3 regions of the Chelatococcus sp. GCM10030263 genome follow, and region 2 is predicted to be linked to each of the others. Evidence: riboswitches for the same ligand, from Rfam matches in the RefSeq annotation. Region 2 holds a riboswitch; each other region holds the start of a gene.
The links. A riboswitch is a leader RNA that binds a small molecule or an ion and turns the genes downstream of it on or off. The one in region 2 is predicted to bind cobalamin.
Positions count from the first base shown of each region.

Region 1: another riboswitch for cobalamin. It lies ahead of ACFQU1_RS09955 (ABC transporter substrate-binding protein); the one in region 2 lies ahead of ACFQU1_RS07500 (CbtB-domain containing protein).
Region 3: another riboswitch for cobalamin. It lies ahead of ACFQU1_RS08545 (ribonucleoside-diphosphate reductase subunit alpha); the one in region 2 lies ahead of ACFQU1_RS07500 (CbtB-domain containing protein).

Region 1 is NZ_JBHTDB010000004.1:131,589-139,175, reverse strand. It holds gene ACFQU1_RS09965 (sodium:calcium antiporter) at 1-725, opposite strand, end outside; gene ACFQU1_RS09960 (DUF2254 domain-containing protein) at 1,002-2,378, shown strand; cobalamin riboswitch at 2,480-2,720, shown strand; gene ACFQU1_RS09955 (ABC transporter substrate-binding protein) at 2,907-3,911, shown strand; gene ACFQU1_RS09950 (FecCD family ABC transporter permease) at 3,911-4,948, shown strand; gene ACFQU1_RS09945 (ABC transporter ATP-binding protein) at 4,945-5,709, shown strand; gene ACFQU1_RS09940 (catalase) at 6,086-7,587, shown strand, end outside.
Region 2 is NZ_JBHTDB010000003.1:616,730-628,371, reverse strand. It holds gene ACFQU1_RS07515 (FUSC family protein) at 1-184, shown strand, start outside; gene ACFQU1_RS07510 (aldo/keto reductase) at 339-1,286, shown strand; gene ACFQU1_RS07505 (MFS transporter) at 1,381-2,622, shown strand; cobalamin riboswitch at 2,642-2,840, shown strand; gene ACFQU1_RS07500 (CbtB-domain containing protein) at 2,875-3,048, shown strand; gene ACFQU1_RS07495 (CbtA family protein) at 3,056-3,790, shown strand; gene ACFQU1_RS07490 (DUF1636 family protein) at 3,787-4,197, shown strand; gene cobW (cobalamin biosynthesis protein CobW) at 4,194-5,240, shown strand; gene cobN (cobaltochelatase subunit CobN) at 5,251-8,802, shown strand; gene ACFQU1_RS07475 (hypothetical protein) at 8,799-10,502, shown strand; gene ACFQU1_RS07470 (precorrin-8X methylmutase) at 10,495-11,124, shown strand; gene ACFQU1_RS07465 (precorrin-2 C(20)-methyltransferase) at 11,121-11,642, shown strand, end outside.
Region 3 is NZ_JBHTDB010000003.1:840,288-851,929, forward strand. It holds gene ACFQU1_RS08515 (ABC transporter permease) at 1-445, opposite strand, end outside; gene ACFQU1_RS08520 (ABC transporter substrate-binding protein) at 456-2,108, opposite strand; gene ACFQU1_RS08525 (M20 family metallopeptidase) at 2,177-3,604, opposite strand; gene ACFQU1_RS08530 (S9 family peptidase) at 3,664-5,478, opposite strand; gene pip (prolyl aminopeptidase) at 5,490-6,467, opposite strand; partial or broken gene ACFQU1_RS08540 (YcnI family protein) at 7,110-7,622, opposite strand; cobalamin riboswitch at 8,497-8,692, shown strand; gene ACFQU1_RS08545 (ribonucleoside-diphosphate reductase subunit alpha) at 8,802-11,642, shown strand, end outside.

The DNA.
Region 1 (7,587 bases), on a different contig from region 2:
ACCTCCGGAAGCGATGTCGCGAAACCGACGAGCACGAGCCCGACAAGCCCCGAGCCGAGCCCGGTCTCGACCGCAATGGCCTCACCCGCACGGGCCAGGAGGAAGCCGGCCACGAGGATGAACGCCGCGGCGAGGCTCGTTCGCATGACGAGCGAGCGCAACGAAGGATGCGCGCTTCGGTCAGCATCGCCGCCCTGCCCTTCCGGATTGGCGTCGCGCGCGTGCCAGGGCGGGCGACGCGCGTAGCGAGATGAGAGCCAGAAGGCGCAGACGCAATAGGCGGACAATATGATCGGCCACAGGCCGACCCAGCCGAGCGCCACGTCGCCGGTGAGCACGGCGACGGCGACCAGCGCCAGCGCGATCATGCCCAGCGCCCCCTGAAGCATCGTCGTCGAGGTGGGCACCGTCGAGGTCAGCGCGGCGCGGCCGAGGACGGCGTCGGCGAAGGCGATGAGCAGGACATTGATCGAGACGCTACCGAGGAGATTGTTGGTCGCCAGCGGTGCGTCGCCGGCAACCGAAGCCGTCGCAACAGCCGCTACCTCCGGCAAGGACGTGATGCCGCCGAGGAGCAGCATGCCCGTGAAAGCTTGATCAAGCCCCGTGATGGTCGCGATCGTATCGAGATAGCCGGTGAGCCGCGTGCCCGCCGCCCAGACCACCACCGCAGCAGCCAGGAAGATGGCGGCAGTCAACCAGAGGCCGAGCCCGGTGAGCTGCAATGCGGCTCTCCTCCTGTGGTGGGAGGCAGCGAGCCGGAAAAGCCCGCCCGCACAGTTCGTTCGAGGCGTGTTCCGCCATGAGCTCGAGCGGAAACCGGATACCAGCTTGGGAACACCGTGCCGATAGCATGGTTCCCATCACTCTGGTCGAGGATCCGAGACGTCGCGGTGCAACCGCCGAAAGGCAACGCCAATCGTGCTGCCGCAAGTTGATATGGTCGCAGCCACGCCCCTGCCCGCGGGGTTTGCATCGCTCTGTGGTTGCGAGGGGCTGCGATGAGTGCGCCGCTGCAGCACCGCGGCCGCTCCCGTGCGCTCTGGGACTACCTTCAGACGAGCTTCTGGTTCGTGCCGGCGGCGCTGGCGCTGGCCGCTGTCCTGCTCGTGCTGGCGAGCCTGTGGCTCGATGCGCAACTCGCTGCCCGTCCCTCCGACGCGGCGCCCTGGCTCGTCTATGTGAGCACGGCAAACGACGCACGGGACCTGCTCTCGACCCTGTTGTCGTCGATGATCCAGATGACCACCCTGGTCTTCTCCATCACCATGGTCGTGCTCACGCTGGCCGCCAACCAGTTCGGCCCGAGGCTCGTGCGCAACTTCATGGCGAGCCCGCAGACACAAGCTGTGCTCGGCACCTTCGTCATGACGATCGTCTATTGCCTGCTGGTACTGGCCTCGATCGGCCGGCGCGGCGGCGCGGGGCTCCTTCCATTCTCGACCGTCACACTCGCCATTGCTTTGACGGTCGTCAGCGTCGCCTTATTGGTATTCTTCCTCCATACGCTCGCCCGCTCGATCATGTCCGAAACGGTCATCGAGCGCGTCGGCCGCGAACTCGACGGCGTCATCGACGATCTTGCTCCTCTGGCGCCCGACGATCCGGTCGATCCCGCCGATGCCTTGCCCAGAGACTTCGACCGGGAGGCGGTCTTCGTCGGACCGGACAAGGCCGGTTACGTCCAGGCGATCGAGTTCGATCGCCTGGAGGCGGTCGCCCGCCGGGCCGATGTCCTCGTGGGCCTCTACTTCAGAGCGGGCGATTATGTCGTGGAGGGCGGACAGGGAATCGGCATTCATCCGCGCGACCGCGTCGGCGACGATCTCAAGAAGGCGATCAGCGAGTGCATCCTGATCGGGGTTCACCGCACACCCGTCCAGGACCTCGAATTCTCCATCCGGCATCTGGTCGAGATCGCCGTGCGGGCTTTGTCGCCGGGCGTCAACGATCCCTATACCGCCGTGGCGGTGCTCAACCAGCTTTCGGCGTCCCTGTCGCGGATCATGAACCGGGCCCTGCCGCCCGGCCTCTTCGCCGATGAGGACGGCAAGATCCGCATCGTCTGCCCGCGCTCGACTTATGCGAGCCTGCTGAAAGCCGGGTTCAGCCAGATCCGCCAGAACGGCGCGGACAAGCCCCTCGTCGTCATTCACATGCTCGAGGCGCTCGCCCGCATCGCTGAACGTGCGAGACTGCCGGTCCAGCTCGATGCCGTCCGGGAGCAACTCACGAGCGTCAGGGCGGCCGCCGAGCACACGATCACGGACCAGACCGATCGTGAGCAGATAGAGCGCCGTTCCACGGCCGCGGAGGACGCCCTGAAGGCTGCGTGGACGGGGGGCATGAATGCTCCTGCAGGCAAAACAGCCTCCTGACCCGAACGCGAGGATTTCAATATTGCAACGTTATAACATTTCGTCTATGTCATCGCCGCCGACGGAATGTCACGGCTTGACCGGGGCGTGAGGTTCGGCCCACCTTGTCGATGTTCATGGGTCGCCGGAGTGATTCTCCGGCGCTAAGAGGGAATCCGGTGCGGCGGCTCGTCCTTGCGGTCGAACGCCCATGCCGGAGCTGCCCCCGCAACTGTAAGCGGCGAGCCGCTGTCGCGACGTGCCACTGACGCCCGCACCGCCTGAGGTGCCCTGCGTTGGGAAGGCCAGACAGCCGGTTTCGACCCGCGAGCCAGGAGACCTGCCCGTGAGCATCGAACGTGTCCTCGGGCGGGGTGTCCCGGCGGATCGCTTTGCTGTCCTGCACGCCGGCTCCCGGCACGGTCCAGCCATGCGAACCTTCGGCCCAAGCCCCCTTTCAGAGAAAAGGGGTTGTCGGTGTCTGTTCTTCTTTATCCTGCAAGCGTCCTTACACCTGCAAGCGTCGTATTCCGTCCATTCCGGCTCGCGCTGGCGGCGGCCGGGCTTCTTTTCCTCGCGCTCGCACCGCAGCAGAGCCTTGCAGCGCAGCCGACGCATTATCCTCTGACGATCGAGAATTGCGGTGCTCCGATCACCTTCGAAAAGGCGCCGCAGAGGGTCGTCTCCATCGGCCAGAGCAGCACGGAAATCCTCTTTTCGCTCGGCCTCGCCGATCGAATGGTCGGAACCGCCGTCTGGTTCGGGCCTGTCCTGAAGCAGTTCGCAAACGAGAATGCCGGGATCAAGCGCCTGGCCGACAACGATCCGAGCTTCGAGGCCGTCGTGGCTCAAAACCCCGACTTGGTGACGGCCCAGTTCGTGTGGCATGTCGGGCCGAACGGGGTGGTGGGACGACCCGAGCAATTCGCGAAGCTCGGCATCCCGACCTATGTCTCGCCGGCGGATTGCGTGAAGGACAACAGCAAGGGCGGCGACGGCGCGCGCAAGACGCCGTTCACCATGGATCTCGTCTACCAGGAGATCCGCGAGCTGGCGCAAATCTTCGACGTCAGGGAGCGCGGCGAGACGCTCATCGCCGACCTGCGGAAGCGGGAGGCGGATGCGATAGCCTCCGTGGCGGGCGAGAAGGCGAAGGACGTCTCCGTCGTCTTCTGGTTTTCCAGCCCGAATGCGAAGGGTGATGCCTTCGTTGCCGGCCGGAACGGCGTGCCCGCCTCCATGATCGGGAAGCTCGGGGTCCGCAACGTCATCACCACCGACGAGGAATGGCCCCTCACGAGCTGGGAGAGCATCGTCGCCGCCGATCCGACCGTCATCGTGATGGCCGAGATGAACCGCCGCCGTTATCCAGCCGACGACCCTGCCGTGAAGCGCGACTTCCTGATGAACGACCCGGTCGTCAGCAGGCTCGATGCGGTCCGCAACAAGCGGTTCATTCTCATGGATGTCGAGGCGATGCATCCCTCGGTCCGCACGGTCGACGGCATCGAGGCGCTGGCGCGCGGCATCAAGTCGTTCGGGCTTTCCCATTGATCCGCGATCCGGTTCTTGGCCGCGGCTGGGAGTTGCAAGCCGTCTTCGTCCTCGCGGGGCTTGGCCTCCTCGCCGTCGCCATCAGCTTTGCGGTCTCGATCGGCGAGATGGCGATCCCGCTCACCACCACCTTCAAGGCGATAGCCAACAGGCTGGTGGACGCCGGCTTCGGGGTTGGCAGGGTTCAGGAAGGCATCATCTGGGACTACCGGCTGAGCCGTGCTCTCGTCGCCGCCTGCTGCGGCGCCGCGCTCGCCGTTTCCGGCGTGATCCTGCAAGCCTTGCTGCGCAATCCCTTGGCCGAGCCCTACATGCTGGGGATTTCCGCCGGGGCGTCGACCGGCGCGGTCGCCGTCATGATCCTGGGGCTCGGCGCCGGCACGCTATCGCTGTCGGCTGGAGCCTTTGCCGGAGCGATCATCGCTTTCGCTTTCGTCGTCCTGCTCGCCGCCGGAGCGGGCGGTGGGCTCGACCGCACGATTCTGGCCGGCGTCGCCGGCTCGCAACTCTTCAACGCCGCAACCTCCTATATCGTCACCAGTTCCGCCAGCGCCGAGCAGGTGCGCGGCGTGATGTTCTGGCTCCTCGGCAATCTCGGCGGCGTGCGCTGGCCCGATGTCCATCTTGCGGCACCGGTTGCATTCCTCGGCTTCGGCATCTCGCTCCTCCATGCCCGCGCGCTCGATGCCTTCACCTTCGGCGGCGACGCGGCCGCCGCGCTCGGCATCCCCGTCAGGCGGACCCAGCTCGTGCTTTACGGCGCGGCCGCCGCCATGACCGCGACGATGGTGAGCCTCGTCGGTTCCATCGGCTTCGTCGGGCTCGTCATTCCCCATGCGGCCCGGTTCCTGGTCGGGCCCGGCCACGGCCGCCTCCTGCCAGCGGCATTCATGATGGGGGCGGTCTTCATGGTCGTCGCGGATATCATCTCGCGAGTGATCATCCCGCAGCAGATCCTGCCGATCGGCGTGGTCACGGCCCTCTTCGGAGCGCCGGCCTTCGCCGTCATCCTCTACCGCGCGAGGCGCCCGTCATGAGCATAGCCGCACGAGACGTGAGATGGAGTGCTGCGGGGCGGATGATCGTCGACGGCGTTACCATCACCGCGGCGCCCGGCAGCACGCTCGGCCTGATCGGGCCGAACGGCTCCGGCAAGTCGAGCCTCCTGCGCCTGATCTGCGGGCTGAGGCGCGTCGCGAGCGGTATCGTCACCCTCGGCGAGACCGACATCGCGCGCCTGTCGCGCGCGGCCGTCGCACGACGCCTCGCCTTCGTGGAGCAGTTGGCCACCACGGAGGCCCAGGTGACGGTGCTCGACATCGTCCGCCTCGGGCGCACGCCGCACCGCGGCCCGCTCTCGCCTTGGACAGAAGCGGACGACGAAGCCGTCGAAAACGCGTTGCGCCAGGTCGGGCTGGAATGCAAGCGGCATCAGCTCTGGCACACGCTCTCCGGCGGCGAGCGCCAGCGGGCCCAGATCGCCAGGGCGCTGGCTCAGACGCCGAGCGAACTCCTGCTCGATGAGCCGACGAACCACCTCGACATCCAGCATCAGCTCGAGATCCTGTCGCTCGTCCGGCGGCTGCCGGCGACCAGCATCGTCGCGCTGCACGACATCAATCTCGCCGCCATGTTCTGCGATGCCGTCGCCGTCCTTCGGGAGGGGCGTGTCGTCGCAGCCGGCCCCCCCAACGAGATCGTTACCGCGCCGATGATCCGCGACGTCTTCGGCGTGAGCGCCCAGGTGGAGCGGTCACGACACAATGGCAGGCCGCATGTTCACTTCCTGGTGGAGTGAGCTCCTCCAGCATGCCTTCATGGCAGCGGCATCCAGCGCCGAGCACCGCGCGAGCGCGGCGATCTCGGCATCCGCTCCCTGCCATCTCGCCTGGCCGCCGGGTCATCTCCGCCTTCGACTTGCAGGGGGTCCGCTGCTATAGAGTGCGACGATATCCGTCGCGAATTCTGCTCGCGCCGGACGAGGAATGTGCAGTCGTCAAGGAGGCGCGGCGCGCCGGTCGCTTTCCATCGAGGCAGAGGGTGCCAGCTTGCGCGCGAATGGGGTCCCCGCGGCTCGCTTGAACGACCGCGGGCCTGCGCTAGCTACCCCTCTGACGCGAGAGACAATACCGTTGCGGACGGCCGCTGACGCCGGTGAGACAGAGGAGTGAGAAATGGGTGAGCGAGACGACAACCCGAAGCTTGGTGGAGACGAAAAGGTCCTCACCAACAGACAGGGTCATCCCGTTACCAACAATCAGTCTCAGCGCACGGTGGGCAGCCGCGGCCCGGCCACGCTGGAGAACTACCAGTTCCTGGAGAAGATCACGCATTTCGATCGCGAGCGCATCCCCGAACGGGTGGTCCACGCGCGCGGCTTCGTCTGCTACGGCGAGTTCGAAGCGAGCGGCAAGATCGGCGACGAGCCCGCGTCCAAATACACCCGGGCGAAGCTCTTCCAGACGGCCGGCAAGAAGACGCCGCTCGCCATCCGTTTCTCGACGGTCATCGGTGGGCGGGATTCCTCCGAGGTCGCCCGCGATCCGCGCGGTTTCGCGGTCAAATTCTATACCGAGGACGGCAACTGGGATCTGGTCGGCAACAATCTGGCTATCTTCTTCATCCGCGATGCCATCAAATTCCCGGACGTGATCCATTCGTTGAAACCGGACCCGGTGACCTTTCGGCAGGAGCCGAACCGGATCCTCGACTTCATGAGCCAGACGCCGGAATCGATGCACATGCTGACGCATCTGTTCAGCCCGCGCGGCATTCCGGCGAGCTACCGGCACATGGAAGGCTTCGGCGTCAACACCTACAAGATGGTGAATGCGCAAGGCGACACGGTGCTGGTGAAATATCATTTCCACCCGCGCCAGGGGATCGCGAGCCTCACCCAGGAAGAGGCCGAGAAGGTGCAGGGCAAGGATTTCGGCTCGGCCTCGAAGGACCTTTTCAAGGCGATCGAGCAGGGCGACTATCCGCAGTGGGACCTGTATGTCCAGATCATGGACGACCATGATCATCCGGAACTCGACTGGGATCCGCTGGACGACACCAAGATCTGGCCCGAAAAGGACTTCCTGCTGCGCCATGTCGGCGTCATGACGCTCAACCGGAATGTCGAGGACTTCTTCAACGAGAACGAGCAGATCGCCATGGGCACGGGCGTGCTGGTGGACGGGCTCGACTTCTCGGACGACAAGATGCTCGTCGGGCGCACCTTCTCCTATTCCGACACCCAGCGTTATCGCGTCGGCACCAACTATCTGCAGCTGCCGGTGAACCAGGCCAAGAACGCCACGGTGCACACCAATCTGTCCGGCGGCACGATGTCCTATCGCCGGGAGATCGCACCCGGACAGAACCCGCACGTCAATTATGAGCCCTCCATCCACAACGGCTTGCATGAGGCAGGGCGCGAGGAGCCGAACAATGCGCCGGAGATCCGGGGCAAGCTCACGCGCAGCGTCATCGAGCGGCGGAACGACTATGTGCAGGCGCGCGGCCGCTACTGCACCATGATGGATTGGGAGCGCGACGACCTGGTGCTCAACATGGGCACGATGCTCGGTCAGTGCGAGCGGGATGTGCAGGAACGGATGCTGTGGCACCTGTTCCTCATCCATGACGACTACGGCAAGCGGGTGGGCGAGATGATCGGCATGACGGCCGA
Region 2 (11,642 bases):
GCACGCCTATGTGGGCACGCAGGCAGGCCTTGCCTTCCTCGTCACGCTGATCAACGGCTCGGGGCCGCCAGACAGCATCGAGGCGCCGATCAACCGCTTGACGGGCATCGTCATCGGTGTCGCGATCATGACCTTTGTCAGCTGGGTGATGAGCGCCCGCTTGCGGCCGGCCGCGGCCGCATGAGCGCGAAGGCCGCTCAGCCAAGCGCAGCGCTATTCCCGATTCGCATACCACCTTGCGAAGGGGACGCTTAAAACGAACAGACAAGGCTCGCGATTTTCCTGCCGCAGCCGGCCGCGCCGGCATGCGTCCCGCAACGGCTCCATCGGAGGATGCCATGGAATACCGCAATCTCGGCCATTCCGGCCTTCGTGTTTCGCTCGTCGGCCTCGGCTGCAACAATTTCGGCGGGCGCCTCGATGTCGAGGCGACGCGCCGCGTCGTCCATAAGGCGATCGATGTGGGCATCACCCTCTTCGATACGGCCGATATCTACGGCAACCGCGGTGGCTCGGAGACGCAGCTCGGCGAGATTCTCGGCGAGAGGCGCAAGGAGATCGTGCTCGCCACCAAGTTCGGCATGGTCATGGATGAGAGCCGGGGGCTGAAGGGCGGCTCGCGGCGCTACATCATGCAGGCGGTCGAGGCGAGCCTGAAGCGCCTCAAGACGGACTGGATCGACCTCTACCAGCTGCATACGCAGGATCCGTTGACGCCGATCGAGGAAACGCTGCGCGCGCTCGAAGACCTCATACGCTCCGGCAAGGTTCGCTATATCGGCTGCTCCAACCTGCCGGCTTGGCAGGTGGTCGAGGCCCATTGGACGGCCCGCGACCGTGGCCTCACCGGCTTCACGTCCATTCAGGACGAATACAACCTCATCACCCGCGGCATCGAGGCCGAGCTCATCCCGGCCGCCGAACGCTACGGCCTCGGTCTTCTGCCGTTCTTCCCGCTGGCTAGCGGCCTTCTCACGGGCAAATATCATCGCGACCAGCCGCCGCCGAGCGGCACGCGGCTGACCGAAGATCGCTATGCCGTCCGCTACTTCAAGGACGAGACCTGGACGGTTGTGGAGGGACTGCGCAGTTTCGCGGAAGCCCGGGGACGCAGCCTGCTCGAGCTCGCCTTCAGCTGGCTCGCGGCGCGGCCGATCGTGACGAGCGTCATCGCCGGCGCGACCAAGCCGGAGCAGGTGGAGGCCAATGTAGCGGCGGTCGACTGGAAATTGTCGGCCGAGGACCTCGCCGAAATCGACCGCATCACCGGCAAGACGGCGGCTTAAGCCGCGACCAACCTCTCGTCATGGCACCGCTGCACGGCCGGCAGCGGTGCCGGCCTTTTGCCTCATGTAACTTCCCACGGCCGATGCAGGACCGATGACGGCGATTTCTCCGAGTTCCCCGTGGACCATCTTCAGACAACGGGATTTCACGTGGTTTCTCGGCTCGCGGTTTTCGGGGTCCGTCGCCCAGCAGATCACCGATGTCGCCGTCGGCTGGCTCGTCTATGACCTGACCGGCAGCGCGCTCGCGCTCGGGCTCGTCGGGCTCGCCGCCTTTCTGCCGGTCATCAGCCTCGTCCTTGTCACGGGCCATGCGGCCGACCGGGTGGACCGGCGGCTCATCATGTTGGCCTGCTACGGGCTCAATGCGGTCATCGCCTTCGGGCTCGCCGCTTTTGCCTTCATGAAGCCGCCGGTCATTTGGCCGATCTATGCGCTCGTCGTCCTCATGGGCGTTTCGCGCGCGTTCTATCAGCCGGCGAGCCAGGCCTTCCTGCCCAATCTCGTGCCGCGGGAGCTCTTCGGCCGGGCGATCGCCTGGGGATCGTCCATTTTTCAGGTCGCGGTGATCACCGGCCCCGCGATCGGCGGACTGCTCTATGTGGCGGGCTCCGAGGTCGCGCTGGCCGGCGCGGGCCTGCTCTTCGCCTGCGCCGCTATCTGCATGGCCGCCGTCCGCCTGCGCGCCGAAAAGGTCCCGCCGCCGAAGGTCGACTGGGCGACGCTGATCGCAGGCCTCACCTTCATTCGCGCCAAGCCGGTCATTCTCGGCGCCGTGACGCTCGATCTCTTCGGCGTGCTGCTCGGCGGCGCGACCGCGCTCCTGCCGATCTATGCGGCGACGATCCTCAGTATCGGGCCGGTCGGGCTCGGGCTGCTGCGCAGCGCGCCGGCGGTCGGCGCAGCCGCCATGGCGCTTCTTCTGGCCTACAGGCCTCTGGCGCGGCGTGCGGGATATCGCATGTTCACGGCCGTGATGATCTTCGGCCTTGCCACTATCGTTTTCGGGCTCTCGACCAATTTCTTCCTCTCGCTCGGCGCGCTCACCGTGCTCGGTGCAGCCGACATGATCAGCGTCTTCGTGCGCCAGACGCTGGTGCAGGCCGACACGCCCGATGCCATGCGCGGGCGCGTGGCGGCCGTGAACACCGTTTTCATCGGCGCCTCCAACCAGCTCGGCGAGTTCGAATCGGGGACGCTCGCGGCCTTCATCGGTGTCGTTCCGGCGGTCGTCGTCGGCGGCGCCGGCACCATCCTCATCGCGCTTTTGTGGACGCGCGTCTTTCCAGCGCTCCTCCACCGCGACAGGCTGATCGAGGATATGCGGCCTGATTGACTTTTGCGGCGAGACCACGTCTAGCTGAGCCCGCGAAGGTCCTCGCGAGAGGTTGAAAGGGAATTCCGGTGCGGGTCGATGACCCAATGCCGGAGCTGCCCCCGCAACTGTGAGCGGTAAGTCTCGCGCCACGATGCCACTGGATCCGAGGGTCCGGGAAGGCGGCACGAGGCGGCGAACCGTGAGCCAGGAGACCTGCCTTCGCCTGTGTCAACTCGGGCGGCTGCCGGTGGGGCGGCCAAGGAGGTTATCATGCAAGTTTATGCCGAGACCCGCGCCGGTTCGCGGACCGATGCTCTCAAGATCGCGCTCGTTGCCTTCGCGATGGGCGTCGCGCTCGTCTTCGTGACGGGCTTCGCCCATTCCGAGGCGATCCACAATGCCGCACACGACACGCGGCATGCGCTGAGCTTTCCCTGCCACTGACCGCGACATGCTCAATCGCGTGCTGGCGGTCGCACTTGCGGCCGGCCTTGTTGCGGGACTTGCGATTGCGGTCCTACAGCATTTCACCACGACTCCGCTGATCCTCGCGGGGGAAGCCTTCGAAAAGCCGGCGGGACATGCATCGCTCGATCCGGCGGCGGGTCTTCGCTTTTCCGGCGCCACCATCATTCTCGCGCATTCCCATGGCGAAGGCGCCCATGACGAGGCGGGCTGGAGCCCGACCGACGGCCTGGAGCGGACCGCCTTCACGAGCCTCGCGACCGTCGTGACGGCGATCGGCTTTGCCCTCATTCTCATGGCCGGCCTCGTCCTCTCGGGCGATCCGATCGATGGGAGGCGTGCGCTCGCCTGGGCGGCGGCCGCCTTCATCGCCACCGGGCTCGCGCCGGCGCTGGGGCTCGCGCCGGAATTGCCGGGCAGCGCCGCCGCGCCGCTGCTCGCCCGCCAGATCTGGTGGATGGGGACCGCCGTGGCCACTGCCGCCGCGCTCTGGCTTCTCATCCGCACGCCAGGGCTCTGGGCCAAGGCCGCCGGCCTCTTGCTGCTGCTCGCGCCGCATGTGATCGGGGCACCGCGTCCGGAGGTCTATGCGAGCGGCGCGCCGGCCGAACTCGCCGGCGCCTTCGCGGCCACTTCGCTCGTAGTCAATGCCGCGCTCTGGGCGAGCGTCGCCGTCGCCGTCGGCTTCTTCTGGCAGCGGTTCAAGCCGCACGCGTCATGAGCGCCGCACAGCCCGGCGTCACGCTCTATGTCTGCGTGACCTGCCGGCGGCCGATCGCCGAAGCGGATGCGGACGGCAAGGCCTATGACGAGCCGGGGCCCGGGCTTGCCGCCAGGCTCGCGGACCGTCTAGCAGCCGACGCGGAGGTCACGGTCACGCCCGTCGCCTGCCTCTCCGTCTGCCGTCGGCCCTGCACGGTGGCGCTCGCTGCGCCCGGCAAATGGACCTATGTCGTCGGCGATCTCGACGCCGACGGCAATGTCGACGACATCGTCACGGCCGCGCGCCAGTTTGCGGCGACCGCCGACGGCATCATACCCTGGCGCGAGCGCCCGCTGCCCTTCCGCAAGAGCGTCGTGGCGCGCGTGCCGCCGCTCGATTTCAAACCGATGGATGAACCGCGATGACAAGTCCCGATGCGGCGAGCGCGAAAATTCCCTGCACCATCGTCACGGGCTTTCTCGGCGCGGGCAAGACGAGCCTGTTGCGCCATGTGCTCGGCCAGGCCGACGGCCGGCGGCTCGCCGTGATCGTCAATGAATTCGGCGACGTCGGCATCGACGGCGAGATCCTGAAGGGCTGCGGCGTCGAGGCCTGCCCGGAGGACAACATCGTCGAGCTCGCCAACGGCTGTCTCTGCTGCACTGTGGCGGACGATTTCATCCCGGCGCTCGAAGGCCTCCTCGGCAAGGAGCGGCCGCCGGAGCATATCCTGATCGAGACGTCGGGGCTCGCCTTGCCGAAGCCGCTCGTGAAGGCGTTCAACTGGCCGGCGATTTCTTCGCGCGTCACCGTGGACGGCGTCATCACCGTGGTGGACGGCCCGGCGACGGCGGCAGGGCGCTTTGCCGACGATCCCGAGGAACTCGCCAGACAGCGGGCTGCCGACCCTTCGCTCGATCACGACAATCCGCTCGAGGAGGTGTTCGAGGACCAGCTTCTGTCGGCCGATCTCGTCATCCTCAACAAGTCCGATCTCCTTGACCCGGAGGACGAGGCGCGGGTGCGCGCCGAGATCGCCGAGACGGTGCCGCGGGCGGTGAAGGTCATCACCACGCGCGACGGCGTGGTCGACCCCAAGGTGCTGCTCGGCCTTCATGCCGCCGCCGAGAGCGATCTCGACGCCCGTCACTCGCATCACGACGCGGCGGGCGAGCACGACCACGACGACTTCGACAGCTTCATCGTGGAAATCCCCGAACAGCGGGCAGCAGAAGCCATTGTCGCCCGGCTGCGCGAGGCCGCGGCGACGCACGACATCCTGCGCATCAAAGGCTTCCTTGCGATTGCGGGCAAGCCCTTGCGGCTTCTCGTGCAGGGTGTCGGCGAACGCTTCCAGCAGCAGTTCGAGCGGCCGTGGCGCCAGGACGAAGCGCGCCTCGGCCGCCTCGTGGTGATCGGCCAGAAGGGCCTCGACCGCGCGGCGATCACCACAGCGATCACGGGCTGAGGGAAGGGCGATGCATCTCCTGCCGGTGACCACGGTCGGGCTCGACGAGGCGGAAACGCCGGTCGATCTCGCTCAGTCGCCGGCCGAGATGGTCGTGCTCTCCTTCACCGACACGGATCTGTCGGCGCTCGCCGTCGCTTACGGGCTGGAGCAGGCGCATCTGCCGACCTTGCGGCTGGCGAGCCTCAAGCATCTCCGCCATCCGCTCTCCGTCGACCTCTATGTCGAGGCCGTCATCAACCATGCGCGCGTCGTGCTGCTGCGCTGCCTCGGCGGGCGCGACTATCTCGCTTATGGCCTCGACCAGATCGCCGCAAGCTGCTGCCGCCGCGGCGCACTGCTCACGGCGCTTTCCGGCGACGACCGGCCCGACCCGCGGCTCGAAGAACTCTCGACGGTTCCCGGCGAGACCTATGCGGGGCTCGACGGCTATTTTCGCGCTGGCGGCGTCGACAATCTGCGCCAGGCGCTCAGGCTGATGGCGAATGGGCTCGGGCGGGCGCTCGCCGTTCGGCCGCTGCAGCCCGTGCCTGCGGCGGGTGTTGCTTCGCTCGCTAACGAAGAAGGCACTACGGCCGCCTTTCCCTCCCCCCTCGTGGGGGAGGGTAGGGAGGGGGGGGACGCGCCCTCACAGGCGCGTGACGTTCACGGCTTGGTCCCCTCGCCCCGCTTGCGGGGAGAGGGACAGGGTGAGGGGGGAGTTCAACAGGAAAATCAACGCCCCTCACCCGGCCGCTTGGCGGCCGACCTCTCCCCGCGAGCGGGGAGAGGGGGAGCCCCCGTCGCGCTCATCCTCTTCTACCGTTCCGTCCATCTCGCGGGCGATACCGCGCCCATCGACGCGCTCGGCGAGGCGCTCGCGGCACGGGGGCTCATGCCCCTGCCGGTCTATGTAACGAGCCTCAAGGACGAGGCGGCGATCGCGGTGGTCGAGGACCTGATCGCTCGCCACCGGCCGACGATCATCCTCAACACCACCGCCTTCTCGGCGCTGCGTGAGGACGGCACGAGCGTGCTCGACCGCGCCGATTGCCCGGTCCTGCAGGTCGTGCTCGCCGGTGCGCGCCGCGAGGCCTGGGAGGCGAGCCCGCGCGGGCTCGGCCCCGCCGATGTTGCCATGAATATCGCCCTGCCGGAGATCGACGGGCGCATCGCGACGACTGCCATCTCCTTCAAGGCGGAGACCGAGCGCGATCCGGCGCTCGAATTCGCGCATATCCGCCATCAAGCCGACCCCGATCAGATCGCGCTCGTCGCCGATCGTGCCGCGGGCTGGATGAAGCTCGCGCGCAAACCCCCTGCCGAGCGGCGGCTTATCCTCGTCATCGCCGATTATCCCTCGCGCGGTGGCCGCACCGGCTATGCGGTCGGGCTCGACACGGCGCGCAGCACGGCCGGCATTCTGAAGCTCCTCGGCGAGGCCGGCTATGCGGTCGAGACTGTCGACGCGACGGCCGTGCTGCCGCAGCTCGAAGCGGGCCGGGAACGGGCGCAGCTCTCGCTCGCGTCTTATGAAAAGTGGCTCGCCGGCACGTCCACCCCATTTCGCGAGGCCGTCATCGGCGCCTGGGGGCAGCCGCAGGACGATCCGGCCTTCAACGACGGTTTCAGCTTCCCCGTTCTGCGTGCCGGCCATGTGGTGATCGCGCTGCAGCCCGAGCGCGGCCGCACCGCCGAGCGCAAGGCGAGCTACCACGACCCGGCGCTGCCGCCGCGCCACGGCTATTGCGCTTTCTATGCTTGGCTTGCCCAGACAGAAGTCCTCGATGCCATCGTCCATCTCGGCACCCACGGCACGCTCGAATGGCTGCCGGGCAAGACGGTAGCCCTATCTCCCGCCTGTGCGCCGCAGGTGCTGACCGGCGGCTTGCCGGTGATCTATCCCTTCATCGTCAATAATCCGGGGGAGGCGGCGGTCGCCAAGCGCCGCATTGGCGCCGTGACCATCGGCCATCTGACGCCGCCCATCATGGAGGCGGGGCTCGACGGTCCGGCCGCCGAGCTCGAAGCGCTGATCGACGAATATGCCGCGGCCGACGGCCTCGACGGCAAGCGCCAGCTGTTGCTCAGGGCGGCGATCGTCGAGAAGGCACGGGCGAGCGGGCTCGCCGCCGAATGCGGGGCGGAGGCGGCCGACGACGAGGCGCTGATCACCGCGCTCGATGCCTGGCTCTGCGACCTCAAGGAATTCGCCATTCGCGACGGGCTTCATGTTTTCGGCGAGGCACCGCTCGCCGAGGCGGCGGCCGCCATGGCCGCCATGGCAGGGGAGGCGTGGGCGGAAGCTGCGCTGCGCTTGGCTGCCGCGCCGGGCGCCGAGCGGCAGGCGCTGCTCGCGGCGCTCGACGGGCGCTTCGTTCCGCCGGGCCCGGCGGGCGCGCCGACGCGCGGCCGGCTCGACGTGCTGCCGACCGGGCGCAATCTCACCGGGCTCGACCCACGGTCCATCCCGACGCGCACCGCACTCGTCGTGGGCGAGAGGGCGGCGGCCGAGGTGCTCAGGCGCTATCTCCAGGACAATGGCGAGTGGCCACGCGCCCTCGTCATGGACCTCTGGGCCTCGGCGACGCTCCGCACCGGGGGCGATGATCTCGCCGAGGCGCTGGTGCTGATGGGCGCGCGTCCCACCTGGGATCATGCGTCGAGCCGTGTCACAGGCGTCGCGATCGTGCCCGGGCCGAAGCTCGACCGGCCGCGCATCGATGTGACCTTGCGCGTCTCCGGCCTCTTCCGCGATGCCTTCGCGGCGCAGATCACGCTCTTCGATCAGGCGGTGCAGGCGATCGCCGCGCTCGACGAGGGCGATGACGTCAATCCGCTGGCGGCGGCGCGCCGGCGTCGCGCGAGCCTCGACCGCATCTTCTCCGGCGCGCCCGGCACCTATGGCGCGGGCGTCTCCGGCACCGTGCTCGATGGGGAATGGGAGAGCCGCGCCGGGCTCGGCGAGGCCTATCTCGCGGCCGGCGCCTATGCACTTCAGGCCGATGGCGGCGCGCGCCCGGCGGCCGCGGCTTTTCGCGCCCGCGTGCAGGCGGCGGATGCGCTCGTCCACGCCCAGGACGATCGCGAGCGCGACGCACTCGATACCGAGGATGTGGCCGATTTCGTCGGCGGCTTCGCGGCCGCAGCCGCGGCGCTCGGAGCCTCGCCCGCCCTGATCCATCTCGACACCAGCCGGCCCGAAGCGCCGCGCGCCCGCCTCATGGGCGAGGAAATCGCGCGCATCGTACGCGGCCGGCTCGCCAATCCGCGCTGGATCGAGGGCCAGCTCCGGCACGGCTATCGCGGCGCCGCCGAGCTCGCGCAAGGGGTCGATGCGCTCTATGCCTTCGCCGCAACGACCGATGTGGTGACCTCCAGGCAATTCGAGGCGGTGTTCGACGCTTATCTCGGCGACGAGGCGGTGTGGAGCCGCGTGATGGCCGTGAACCCGTCAGCCGGCAAGGCGATGGCCGCACGCTTCAGCGAGGCATTGCGGCGCGGGCTCTGGCAGCCGCGGCGCAATTCGGTCTTCGCGCGCTTGGCGAATGCCTTGGGCGAACCGGCGGAGGCCGCGGAATGAGCGCGCCAACGCAAGCATCCCTGCGCCGCGGCTGGTGCCCCGGCGCGCTCCGCCCAATGGCGACCGGCGACGGCTTTTTGCTGCGCATCCGCCCGCGCATCGGGCGGCTCACCGCCGAAGAGGCACACACCGTCGCGGATGTCGCGCGGCGCCACGGCAACGGCCTCGTCGACCTGACGAGCCGCGGCAATCTGCAGCTCCGGGGCCTCAAGCCGGAAACGCTCGACGATGCACAGGCGAGCCTTGCCGCGGCCGGCCTTCTCGATGCCACGACGCAAGCGGAGGCCATGCGCAATATGCTGGTGAGCCCGCTCACCGGGCTCGATCCCACCGCAGTCTGCGATGCGAGCGGTCCGGCGCGTGCGCTGGAGGCCGCGCTGACAAGCTTTCCCACGCTTCTTGGGAAGGGCGCTGGTTTACCTCTCCCCATCGGGGAGAGGTCGGCCGCGAAGCGGACGGGTGAGGGGTACTGTTCTCCAGCTGTCCCGGCTTCCCCCCTCACCCTAACCCTCTCCCCGCAAGCGGGGAGAGGGGATGACGGGATCGCCGCGACCAGTCCAGGAGCCGGGGACGGATCCGCCCTTCCCGACAAGTTCCTGTGGCTCGTTGACGACGGCGGGGCGGTGGCGCTCGACGATGTCGCCGCGGATGTCCGCTTTCGAGCGGAGCGCAATGGCGGGGGTGACCGCTGGGCCATCGGGCTCGACAGCGGCGATGGCCCATCTTGGATCGGCTTCTGCGCCGCCGATGCGCTGCCGGCGACAGCCGAGCGGCTGGCCCGCGCTTTTGTCGCCGTTGCCGGCTCCGCGCGGCGGATGCGCGAACTCGACGCCGCGGCGCGGGCGCGGCTGGTCGCGCGTGCGGGACTGGATGCTTCTGGCCAGAGCGCAGCGGCCGCGGAGCGGGCGCGCCGAGCGGGCGAGTGGTCCCCTCTCCCCGGCGGGGAAAATGCTGAGGTGAGGGGGAACGTTTCTCCCTGCATGAGCCTATCACCCCCTCACCCGGCCGCTGTGCGCCCGACCTCTCCCCGCCGGGGAGAGGTGAACGCGCGCCCTTCGGCCTGCGCGGAGGGGGAGGTCTCCCGGGGAGGCCCCCCGGTTGTCGGCCTATGGCCACTTGATGACCGCTGCGTTCTCACGGTCGCCGCCCCCTTCGGGCGTATGACGGCTGACGGCTTCGACCGGCTTGCGGTCCTTGCCGACGCATACGGTATCGGCGAAATGCGCTTCGGGCCGTGGCGGCAGATCCATATTCCCGGCCGCGCCGGCGCAGTGATGGCGCCTGCGCTGGAGGACGCCACAGCCGCCGGCTTCATCACCGATCCCGGCGATCCCCGGCTTGCGATCGCCGCCTGTCCGGGCAAGTCGGCCTGCACGAGCGGCGAGACCGCCACTCAGGCCGACGCGGCGCTCATCGCCGCCACCGTACCGGCCCTTGCAGCCGCCGGCCTCAACCTGCACATCTCCGGCTGCGCCAAGGGCTGCGCCCGGCCGGCTGACGCGGCGCTGACCTTCATCGGCGAAAATGGCCGTTATGGCCTCGTGCGCGGGCGCTCGACCCGTGCTAGGCCGCTCGTTCACATGGACGCGGCGCGTGCCGCCGCCGGTCTCGCGCGCTTGACCGCCTCCGGCGGCGCGGCGACGCTCGTGCGTCTCACCGACAAGGAACTCTGCAGCATGTTCGAGGCCGCCGATGGCTGAGCGGGACTACATTCGCGACGGCGCCGAGATCTACCGGCGTTCCTTCGCCATCATCCGCGCCGAAGCGGATCTTGCGCGTTTCTCGCTGCTCGAGGAGCGGGTCGCCGTGCGCATCATCCATGCCTGCGGCATGGTGGAGGTGGCGCGCGACATTCGCATGTCCGCGGATTTCGCCAGGACGGCGCGGGCCGCCTTGCATGCCGGTGCGCCGATACTCTGCGATTCCAAGATGGTGGCGAACGGCATCACGCGGGCACGCCTGCCGGCCGACAATGCTGTGATCTGCACGCTCGATGATCCGGCCGTGCCGGAACTGGCCGGCAAGCTCGGCAATACGCGCACGGCCGCCGCCATGGAGCTGTGGCGGCCGCGACTGGCCGGCGCGCTCGTCGTCGTGGGCAATGCGCCGACGGCGCTCTTTCGCCTGCTCGAAATGCTCGACGAGGGCGTCGCGCCGCCGGCCGCCGTCATCGGACTGCCGGTCGGCTTCGTCGGTGCGGCCGAGTCGAAAGAGGCGCTGATGGCCGACGGGCGCCTGCCCGCGCTGATCGTTGCCGGCCGCAAGGGCGGCAGCGCCATGGCGGCGGCGGCGGTCAATGCACTCGCGAGGGATGCGGAGTGAGCGAGGCGGTCAATGGCGGCACGCTCTACGGGGTCGGGGTCGGCCCCGGCGATCCCGATTATATGACGCTGCGCGCCGCGAAGGTGATCGGCGCGGCGGAGGTCGTCGCCTTCTTCGCCAAGCGCGGCCGGCCGGGCCATGCGCGCACCATCGCCGCCGGCCTCTTCTCCGGCAACTGTCGCGAGATGCCGCTCGTCTATCCGCTGACCACGGAGATCGCGCCGCATACGGAGGAATACCGAACGCAGCTCGCGGCCTTCTACGAGGAGAGCACGGCCGCCATTACCGCCGAGCTTCAGGCGGGCGCGAGCGTTGCCGTGCTCTGCGAGGGCGATCCCTTCTTCTACGGCTCCTTCATGCATCTTTGGCGGCGGCTCTACGGCCGCTGGCCGATCGAGGTGGTGCCCGGCGTCACCGGCATGGCCGGCGCCTGGACGCGTGCGGCAACCCCCATCACCTGGGGTGACGACATCCTCACCGTGCTGCCGGCCACATTGTCCGAAGAGATGCTGACCGAC
Region 3 (11,642 bases), 220 kb from region 2:
AGGAACCGTGGTACATCGCAGCGATGACGCCCGCCGGAATGCCGAGGCCGGTGCCGATCACGATGGCGACGCTGGCGAGTTCGAGGGTTGCGGGGAAGACGCGGACAATGTCGGCGATCACCGGCCTGCTCGTCGTCAAGGCATTGCCGAAGTCGAACCGCACGACATGTCCGAGATAGGAGGCGAACTGTATCCAGAGCGGCTGGTCCAAGCCGAGCTGGCGATACATCGCCTCATAGGTTTCCTGGCTGATGTTGTCGCCGAGGACGGCCACGACGGGATCGAGCGGCAGGAGCCTTCCGATAAAGAAGGTGAGCGCCGCAAGGCCGAGGAGCGTCGCGGCGACGGAGAGGACGGTCCGGCCGGCGGCCCATCCCCAGGACGAGAGGCTTGCCCGCTCCGGGACGGCGAGCCGGCGCGGGACGACGTTTACAACGTCAGCCATCGGCCCGGCCCTATTTCGAGGTGGCGTCGTAATAAGTGCGGAATCCGTTCCAGGTCCAGCCCTTCAGTTCCTTGCGGACGGCGGCGACGTTGTAGATCTGGAACATCACCGCGATCGATCCCTTTTTCATGAATTCGCGCTGGAGATCGGCGTAGATCGCATCGCGCTTCGTCGGATCGGGTTCGAGCAGCGCCTGCTGCACTTTGGCATTCATGCTTTCGTCAGCCCAGCCGGTGCGCCACACCGGATATTGCGTAAGCTTCGCCTCGGGCCGGTTGTCGGGATTGTAGACGAGGCGCGAGGCATTGCCGTGGGCATCGGGCACGCTCGTCTGCCAGGCCATGATGACCGTATCGAAGTCACGCCCCCGTGCCCGGCTGAAGAGCTGCGCATTGGCCATCCGCTCGATCTTGAACTTCACGCCGACCTTGGCTGCGTTCTCCTGCACGCTCTGAGCGACGGGCACATAATGCGGCAAGGTGCCGGTGATGAGACCCGCCTCGAATCCGTCCGGATAGCCTCCCTCTTTGAGGAGCTCCTTGGCCTTGGCGAGGTCAAGCTTGAAGGGCTGGCCCTCCTTTTCATCGAGGGCGCCGACTGCGCCGATCTGCGCGAAGCTGGCGCGCGGCACGCCGACATTGTGCATCACCGTCTTGGCGAGGCCGTCATAGTCGACCAGGTAATGCATGGCCTCGCGCACCTTCTCATTGGCGAAGGGGCCGCGCGTCGCGTTCAAGGACCAGTGCATGAGCTGCGGCCGCAAGACCTTCATGACCGTGATGTCCGGCGACTTTTCGAGATCCTTGATGTCTTCCGGTGTGAGGTCGCGGGCGACGTCGACGTCGCCTTGGCTGAGGAGAAGGCGCTGCGTGCCCGCCTCCGCAACGTGGCGGATGAGGATGCGCTTCAGGGCCGGCTTCTTGCCCCAGTAATCGTCGTTCGCCTGCAGGAGAACGGATTCGCCCGCATTCCACTGCACGAGCCGATAGGGCCCGACGCATTCGGTATGAGTGGCGAGGTATTTGTTGCCCATGTCGCCGTTCTGCTCGTGCGCCGTGAGCACCTTGCGGTCCATGGCGGCGGAGACACGGTTGGCGGCGATGGCCTGCAGGAGGAGGTTGGTGGGATAAGGCTTGTCGAATGTGAGTACGAGCGTCGCGTCATCCGGCGCGGTGATCCGCTCGTCCACGTTATCCTTGGTGAAGCCGTATTCGGTGAGCGTCGCGGCATTGCCGAAGCCGAGCTTCACGACGCGCTGCATGGACCAGGCGAGATCGCCGGCGGTCGCCGGATTGCCGGAGGGAAATTTCGCGCCCTTGCGCAGGTGGAAGGTGATGACCTTCCGATCCTCGGAGACGTCCCAGCTCTCGGCGAACAGCGGGATGATCTTGCGTTCGTCGGCAGGATCGAAGTCGACCAGCGTGTCGCAGGTATTCTGCACGAGCTCGTTGGTCACCACCTCGCCGATCTGCGCCGGGTCGAAGGTAGAGATGGCATCGATATTCCACGCCATCACCAGCGCGCTTTTCGGGGTTGCTGCCGAAGCCCCCGGTACGACCACCGCAAGGCTGAGGCAAAGTCCGGCAACAGTGGCGGTGAAGCGGAAGCGCTCCCGGCTCCGTTCTCGTCGTGTCGCCTTGATGACGATTTCGCGGTTGTGCATGTCAAACTCCGTCCTCTGGCAAGGTTGACCGGCGCTCTTGTTCGCGGCGCTCGGCGGAGAAAGCGGGATCAGGCGGCCTTGGGCCGCGGCTGGATCGGTGGCTTCACGTCTTCAGGGATCGGGCACACATATGGTGTCTTGGCCGTGCGCTCCTGATGGTCGCGCTTGGCGCGCGCCATCAAGGTCTCGTCGAGCATCACGTTGATCGCCGTGCCGGCCATGATCTTGGCAGCATGCACCATGCCCATATGAGCGGCCGGCGCCTTGCCCTGGGCGGTAATCTGCCAGGAGTGGCCAGGCGTGCCGATGGCATGGGTTGCGACCCGCGCCTGCACGGTCGGCACGGCCCAGCTCACGTCGGCGACATCGGTCGAGCCGATCATCGGCTCGCCCTTGACATCATGCGGCACGATAAAGTCGCAGAGTGGCGTATTCTCGCGCACGGGCAGGCCGACGCGCCGGTAGTCGTTGCGGATGTCCTCCTCGCTCAGCGTCGCTTGAATCTTAGCCGCATAGTCGCGATCGGCCGCGTCGAACGGTACCGGCCCGAGGCGCTCCATGTTCTGGTGCATGGCCTCTTCGAGCGGCGTGTTCGGCAGGATGTTGGACACGGCGCTCATGATGGAGATCGCGACCGTCGTCTCGGTCATCAGGGCAGCCCCCTGGGCGATTTTCTTTACCCGCTCGTTGAGGGCGAGCATGCCAGCGAGGTCGCGGGCGCGGATCGCGTAGCGCACCTTGGCGGAAGCCTGCACAACATTGGGCGCGATGCCGCCGGAATCGAGCATCGCATAATGGATGCGCGCGTCGGAGGGCATATGCTCACGCATGTAGTTGACGCCGACATTCATGAGCTCAACCGCATCGAGCGCACTGCGGCCGAGATGCGGCGCAGCGGCGGCGTGCGATGCCCGGCCGGTGAAGTGGAAGTCCATGCGGGTATTGGCGAGCGACAGCCCCTCGTCGACCCGCGTCATCGAGGCCGGATGCCAGGTGATGGCGATGTCGACATCCTCGAAGCAGCCCGCGCGCACCATGAAGGCCTTGGCGGCGCCGCCCTCTTCGGCCGGGCAACCGTAATAGCGGACCCGGCCCGGCCGGCCTGTGGCGGCGAGCCAATCTTTCGCCGCGGTGGCGGCGAGCAGCGCCGCCGAGCCGAGGAGATTATGGCCGCAGGCATGGCCGTTGCCGTTCGGCTCCACCGGCTGGCGCTCGGCGATGCCAGCGATCTGGCTCAGGCCCGGCAGGGCGTCATATTCGCCGAGAATGGCGATGACCGGCCCGGCCTCGCCGGCTTCGCCCATGACGGCGGTCGGGATGCCGGCGAGGTTCTCGGTCACCTTGAAGCCCTGCTCTTTCAGCATGGCCGTATGCTCGGCGACCGAGCTATATTCCGTATAGGCGATCTCGGGCATGCCCCAGATGCGGTCGCTCAAGTCCTCGAATTCGCGCCGATGGTCGTCGACCAATTGCCAAATCTGCTCCGAGTTCTGCATGACGCTGTCCTCTGGTCGGATCTCCGCTCGGCGGCCGAGCGCTGATGTGCTGTCGTGGCTCACAAATGGCGGGCGAGGAAATCGGCGACTGCGCCGAACACCGTCCGCCGGTTCTCGATGCGTGCGAAGCCGTGGCCCTCGTGCGGAATGCGCAGATATTCGACGGACCGCCCGAGCCCACGCAGCGCCGAGAAGATCATCTCGCTCTCGCCGGGCGGCACGCGCGGGTCGTCCAGGCCCTGTGCCATGAGCAGCGGCACGCGGATTCGGTCGATCTTGCGGATCGGCGAGATGCGCGCGAGCAGGTCCTTGTCGGCGACTGGATCGCCGTATTTCGCGGCGCGCAGATGCTTGCGCCAAGGGCCGGTGGTCTCGAGCAGCGTCTCGAAGTTGGCGATGCCGTAGAATTCGATGCCGAGCTTCCACAGCTCCGGATATTCGGTGAGCGCGGCAAGCACCATGAAGCCGCCGTAGGAGCGGCCGAAGACGGCGATGCGGCTCTCGTCGACCTCGGAGAGGCCGCCGAGCCAGAGCCGTACGGCTTTGAGGTCGGCGACGCTGTCCATGCGCCGCTCCTTGTCGTCGAGATGCTGGTAGGGTCGGCCGTAGCCGGTCGAGCCGCGCACATTCGGCGCCACCACCATGATGCCCTGCGCCAGCATATACTGAACGTCGGCGCGAAAGCCCGGCGTCCACTGCGCCTCAGGTCCGCCGTGAACGATAATAACGGCCGGATAACCAGCGGCCGGCGCCTTCGCCCTCGGCCGGTAGACGAAAACCGGGACCTGCAGCCCGTCGAAGCTCCCGACCCGCTCGACCGTGGGTTCAATGAAGCTCGAGACGTCGACCCCCGCTTTCGATGCCTTGGTCAGGCGCTCCGGCTTTTCGCCGGCGAGATCGTAGCGCCAGATGTCGCCGGGCGTCGCCGCCCCTTCCAGCGGGAAGACGACGCTCGCGTTGTCCGGCGTGAAGGCCACGGAGGCGATCGTGCCTAGCGGGAACCCGCGCAGTTCGCGGTTCTCGCCCGTTTCGAGTTCGCGCAGGAAAAGCCGGCTCCAGCCCTCGTCGTTGACGACATAGGTAAGCCGCTGCTGGTCGGGTGACACAGCCACGGCCTCGATATCCTGGTTGTCCCGCTCGACGAGCCAAGTGAGGCGTTTCTCCGAGAGCGCATAGAAGCCGAGCGCGTGAAACGCGTGCTCGTGGTCGGCCACAAGGAAAAAGCCGCTGCCGTCCTTCCTCGTCTTGAGCGCACGGTATTGCGCGCGGCCTTCATGCGGCAGCAGCGGCTCGAGCGCGCCCGTCCCGAGGTCCAGCCGGAACAGGTCCTGATCGTTCATGGCGCGGGTCGCATCGCGCACGAGAAGCGACCGGCCGTCCGGGAAAAAGGCGATCGCCTCACGGTAGCCCACGCCTTGGAGCACCGCGGTCGTCTCGCGGGTCGCGACCTCCATGACGAAGAGGTCCATCTGCGACTTGTCGCGACTGTTCGCGGCGAAGGCGATGCGCGTGCCGTCCGGCGACCAGCAGCCCCAGGCGTGAAGCGTCGTCGGATCTTCGGTGAGTGGCACAGCCAGCCCGGACGCCTCCGGAACGAGCCAGAGCTGGTGCCGCTCGTCGCCCCCACAGTCCATCGTGAAGAGAAGGTCGCGGCTCTTCGGGCTGAAGGCGATGGCGCCGACCGGCTCGGGCAAGTCGGTGAGCCGCCAAGGCGCTCCGCCGGCGGTGGGCTTGAGCCAGATCTGGTGGGTGCCGCTCTCGTCCGAAAGATAGGCGAGGAGCTCACCGTCCGGCGAGACGGCCGGGCTCTTGGCCGTGCGGATGTCGATATAGGCCCCGATGTCCGCTCCCATGCTGCCGGGTTGCTCGACCATGTCTTCCCCTTTCAAGCCGCGTTGGCGAGCACCGTCTGCCGTAAGCGGTCGGTCGCCGCGCGCAGAGCGTGCGAGAGCGCCGGTGCGGCAGTGGTCGCCACGTGATTGGCGTCGTCGACGATCGTGAAGCGGGCCTCTGGCCAGGCCCGTTTCAGCGCCCAGGCGGTCGCCATCGGCGTGACGGTGTCGTAGCGCCCCTGCACGATCTCCACCGGCAGATGCCGGATGCGCGGCAGGTCGCGCAGGATCTGGCCCGGCTCCAGGAAGAAGCCATTGACGCAATAGTGGGTGAAGAGCCGCGCCACGGCGAGCGCGGCCATGGCCTCGTTGATGCTCGCCACATGCTCGGGATCCGGCAGGAAGGTCTGCGTCGCGGCCGAGAAGGTCCTGAGGCTGATCGCGGCGGCAAGACACGCCTCGGGATCGTCGCTCACGAGGCGGCGGTAATAGGCCTCAAGCAGATCGCCGCGCTCAATCTCCGGCACGAACTGGGCGAAGGCTTCCCATTTATCGGGAAAGATCATGCGGGCGCCGTTGAACCACCAGTCGATCTCGGCGGGCGAGCCCATGAAGATGCCGTGAAGGCGAAAGCCGAGGCAGTGCTCCGGATGCGCTTCGCCGTAGCAGAGCGCTAGGCAGCTGCCCCATGAGCCACCGGCGACGAGCCAGCGCTCAATGCCCAGATGGAGGCGCAGCCGTTCGATGTCGCCAATGAGGTCCAGCGTCGTATTGCCGTCGACGGCGGCGTGGGGCGTCGATCGACCGGCGCCGCGTTGATCGAAGGTGACGATGCGGAAAACGTCGGGATCGAAGGTCTGCCGCTGTGCCGGCTTCGTGCCGGCCCCCGGCCCGCCGTGGAGAAAGACGACCGGCAGACCGTCCGGATTGCCACTTTCCTCCACCTGTAGCTCGTGCCCGTCCCCGACCAGCAGCCGAAAGCTGCGATACGGCGCGACAAGCGGATAGAGGAACTCGTCTTTGCTTGACAATACCTTCCCCGCCCTGCAAAGCCTCTGCGCCGGTGAAGCCGCGGCGCCCATGAATTCTCAATCACTTCGGGATCCAACCGACGGGGATGATGGCATCGGCCTCACACCGAAGCCAACGCAATATCGGTTTGATTCTATGCGAGTTCGGAATAGTTCACGAGGCTGAGCGCGGTGAAGGAGCCAGCCTTTCCCGATTTGCGGAGCCGAGCGACTCGCGTGCGTGTCACCGCGAAAGCAGGCCCGTGCCGATCCTTTGGTCCAGTGGTAAAGACCGGCAAGGTGCAGCCGTAGCCCTTGCTTCGGATGACGCTTGAGCCCGGCGATTGGTAGCCGTAAACAACTCAGGATCAACACATATACTCTGTAAATGCGAGCTCGAAGGTTGGCTCGCGCGGGGGGCCTCATCCCCAACTTGCTCTAATTGCCCCGGTCCTCCTCCACGCGCGCACCTCTCATGAAGGTCAACCGAACGCCAGGGCTTCCGAACGCCGGTGCTGACCCTCGCTGACCAGCCTTATCGGTGAGATGAACCGAGCCGGATTGTCCTGCCTGTGCCAATTGTCGGCCTGTTCTGGCGGCGTTCTCCCGCTGTGAACTGTCGAGGCGCGGTCGGCCCCTCGGCAACATGCGGCGGATGACGTTAAGAAGCTTCAGGCCGGGAGCCGGCGTCTCATAGTCATCGGCGCTCTTTCCGGCTTCGGGAATCTCAATCCAACGTTCGGCGGCGCCGTCCGCGCATTCCTGAACGACCGGGAAGTAGAGCATGGTCCCGGGCTTGAGATCGCCAGTCAGATAGATTCGGGCGATGAACTCCTCGTATTCGTCGTCCGGCAGGTTGCCGCTCCAGGAGATCTCTTTCACGCCTTCGCGGGTCGGCGTGCCATAGTAGTCGTAGGACTTGGGATATTTCCCCTTCACCTTTTCGAGTGTCCAGCCGGCCTTGGGCTGAGGCTTTACGGCAATCACGCCTTCGGGAATCTGCACGCGCACTTTGACGGTCGCCTTGCCCTCGCAACCATGCGGTACGCGGAAGACGGCCCTGTAGATCGAGGCGACAGGCGCCTCCTCGGTCTCGAGCGTAACGTGAGCGGAGGCGGCCGACGCTCCGGCGAGCAGAAATGTGACGATGGAGAGGGTCGTGTGCAGAGTTTTCATATCGGGTTCTTCCGTTTGAGGAGTCGATTGATCGATCGCTGGCGCGCCGCGCTGCGTGGCCGATGCAGCGAAGGTGAAGCCCCACCGCGCTCATTGGCGCGGAGCGGGATGCTTTTGGATGTGAGGATCAGGCGCTACGCATGGCGCGGTGCGCATCGGATCGCGAGGGGCACCGCACCGGCATCAGCCGGCGGCGGTCAGCCCAATGCACTGCGGCCGGCCACCACACCTCGCCAAGACGGCTGGGTCGTTCCGGACAGCGCGATCCGAAGGATCAGGCGAATATGGGAGGCGCTCGCGGATTGCCGGGACTTCCCTCCCGGCCGCGCGATGTAATGCGAGCGAAGGGGCGGGGAAACAGCGCGAGCTCGCGGCTGCGCGCCACGACGACACCCCCCGCCGCACTGCGCGGCATGAGAGCCGGTGCGAACATGCAGCAGCCGACGCTGCAGCAGTCGAACAGCTTGTGCGGATCGGACGACCCATCGTGGGTCGGTGAGCGATCGGCGCCATGCGACGTGCAGACGATATTGCCAAAGGCGTCAAGCTGAGCGGGCGCAGCCGAGGCTGCCGATCACGAAGGCGGAGAGAAGCGCCTGGAGCACGAGGACGTAGGCTGCGACAAGCGCAATCCACGATCCCTGACCTCGCCGCATCACCCGCAAAGTAAATCCACCTTTTAGCGCTGCATCTGCCTATCATTTCGGCAGAAGATCGGGAAGGCTGAAAACCAGATCTGCGACGAACCGCGCGCCAACGCGGTTGGAGGCAGCGAAGAAGCGCAAGGCCGTGCGCAACCGCCCGCATGGGCACAGTGTGCGCTCAGCGTACTCCTTGGCAAACCCAGATATTGACAATCAATATCGCGCGACACACTATATTTAGTAGTCACGGTCTCTCGATTCAGAGTCGAGCGCTAAGAGGGAATCCGGTGAGGAGCCGGAGCTGCCCCCGCAACTGTAAGCGGCGAGTTCACGTCCACTGCGTCACTGGTGCCACGAGGCGCTGGGAAGACGGACGCGAGCATCGACCCGCGAGCCAGGAGACCTGCCGTGATCTCGATGAAACGTCCTCGGGCGGGGTGTCCCGGTGGGTCGTCGTGGCCATGTCGCCGGTCTGCGCCGGCATTCGCCATGTCGCATCCGCTCGGCCTTTGCCCTCAATCTGATGGGATAGCCGATGTCTCTCATTCTCGAAACCGAACGCGGAGTGTCGCGGCCCGAGCCCGTTCATTCGCCATCGGCGGCCTCCCCCAGCGATTCACCGGGATATCAGGTGATCCGCCGCAACGGCTCGGTGACGCCCTTTGACGCCTCCAAGATTGCCGTGGCGCTGACGAAGGCGTTTCTCGCGGTCGAAGGGAACAGCGCGGCCGTCTCGCGGCGTGTCCATGAGATCGTAGCCCTGCTCACCGAGCAGATCGTCGCCGGGCTGACGCGGCGCGCCGATACCGGGCGCACCTTCCACATTGAGGATATCCAAGACCAGGTCGAGCTCGCCCTGATGCGCGGCGAGCATCATAAGGTCGCCCGCGCCTATGTGCTCTACCGCGAGGAGCGGGCGCGGGAGCGAGCGGCTGCCAAGGCCCCGACGCCCGCCGCGGCGCCGGTGCTGCACATGAAGGCGCTCGACGGAGCGTTGGTGCCGCTCGACGAGGCGCGGCTCGAGGCCGTCGTTCAGGAGGCGGCGGCCGGCCTCGACGACGTTTCCGCACGCGCGATTCTCGCCGAGACCCGCCGCAACCTCTATGACGGCATCAGCGAGGACGAGCTGGCGCTCGCGCCGATCCTTGCCGCGCGCACGCTGATCGAGACCGAGCCAAACTACGCCAAGGTCTCGGCACGGCTGCTCAACGACAAGTTGCGCCGCGAGGCGCTGAGCTTCCTTTCCAGCCGCCCGGACCAGGCGACGCAGGCCGAGATGGCGGAACGCTACCCGGACTATTTCCGCGCCTATGTGAAGGCCGGCATCGCCGAGGAGCTGATCGATCCCGAGTTGGGCCGCTTCGACCTTGACCGGCTGGCGGGCGCCCTGCTCCCCGAGCGCGACCAGCAATTCGATTATCTCGGCCTGCAGACGCTTTACGACCGCTATTTCCTGCATTCGCGCGGCACCCGCTTCGAGCTGCCACAGGCCTTCTTCATGCGCGTCGCCATGGGACTGGCGCTGCGCGAGATCGACCGCGAGGCGCGGGCGATCGAGTTCTACCGGCTGCTGTCCTCCTTCGACTTCATGGCCTCGACGCCGACGCTGTTCAATGCCGGCACGCTGCGGCCGCAGCTTTCCTCCTGCTTCCTGACCACGGTCTCTGACGATCTCGATGGCATCTTCAAGGCCATCAAGGACAATGCGCTGCTCGCCAAATATTCCGGCGGCCTGGGCAACGATTGGACGCCGGTGCGCGGACTCGGCGCCCATATCAAGGGCACCAACGGCGAGAGCCAGGGCGTGGTGCCGTTTCTCAAGGTCGCCAATGACACCGCCATCGCCGTCAATCAGGGCGGCAAGCGCAAGGGGGCCGTCTGCGCCTATCTCGAGACCTGGCATATCGACATCGAGGAATTCCTCGACCTGCGCAAGAACACCGGCGACGAGCGTCGCCGCACCCATGACATGAACACGGCGAACTGGATTCCTGACCTGTTCATGCAGCGCGTCGAGGCCGGCGGGCAATGGACGCTGTTCTCGCCGGACGAGGTGCCGGATCTGCACGATCTCTACGGCAAGCCCTTCAAGGCGGCTTACGAGGCCTATGAGGCCAAGGCGGAGCGTGGGGGGATCAAGGTGTTCAAGCAGGTCGCCGCCGTCGATCTCTGGCGCAAGATGCTGACCATGCTGTTCGAGACCGGTCACCCCTGGATCACCTTCAAGGACACCTGCAACCTGCGCTCGCCGCAGCAGCATGCCGGGGTGGTGCATTCCTCCAATCTCTGCACGGAGATCACGCTGAACACCTCGGCAGACGAGGTTGCCGTCTGCAATCTCGGCTCGGTCAACCTGGCGGCGCATGTGACGGCCGCGGGGCTCGACAATGAACGGCTCGCCCGCACGGTGAAGACCGCGATGCGCATGCTCGACAACGTCGTCGACATCAATTTCTACACAATCCCCGAAGCACGCCGTTCGAATCTGCGCCATCGCCCGGTCGGCCTTGGCATCATGGGCTTTCAGGATGCGCTGCAGACGTTGCGGTTGCCGGCAGCGTCGGAGGCGGCCGTCTCCTTCGCCGACACGTCAATGGAGGCGATAAGCTTCCACGCGATTTCTGCTTCGGTCGATCTCGCCGCCGAGCGCGGTCGCTATCCGAGCTTCGAGGGGTCGCTGTGGTCGAAGGGTATCCTGCCGATCGACTCGCTCGATATCCTCGCCGAAGCTCGTGACGGCGATGTCGACCTCGACCGCTCGGCCACCCTGGATTGGGATAGCCTGCGCACCCGCGTCATCTCGACGGGCATGCGCAACGCGAACTGCATGGCGATCGCGCCGACAGCGACGATCTCGAACATTGTCGGCGTCTCGCAGTCGATCGAACCGTCCTACAGCCAGCTCTACGTCAAGGCGAACATGTCGGGCGATTTCACCGTCGTGAACGCTGATCTCGTGCATGACCTCAAGGCGCGTGGACTCTGGGACGAAGTGATGGTCTCCGACCTCAAATACTATGATGGCAAGGTCAGCCAGATCGATCGCGTGCCCGACGATCTCAAGGCACTCTACGCTACCTCCTTCGAGATTCCGACCGAGTGGTTGATCAGGGCCGCGGCGCGCCGGCAGAAATGGATCGATCAGGGCCAGTCGCTGAACCTCTATATGGCACACCCCTCCGGCCGGAAACTCGACGAGGCCTATCGCCTTGCGTGGCGGCTCGGCCTGAAGACGACCTATTACTTGCGTGCGCTGTCGGCGACCCATGTCGAGAAGTCGACCCTGAAAGGCACCGACGGGAAGCTCAACGCGGTCTCGGTCAGCGTTCCGGTCGCGGCCGCCCCCATCATCGTCGATATTCCCCTCGGCAACGGT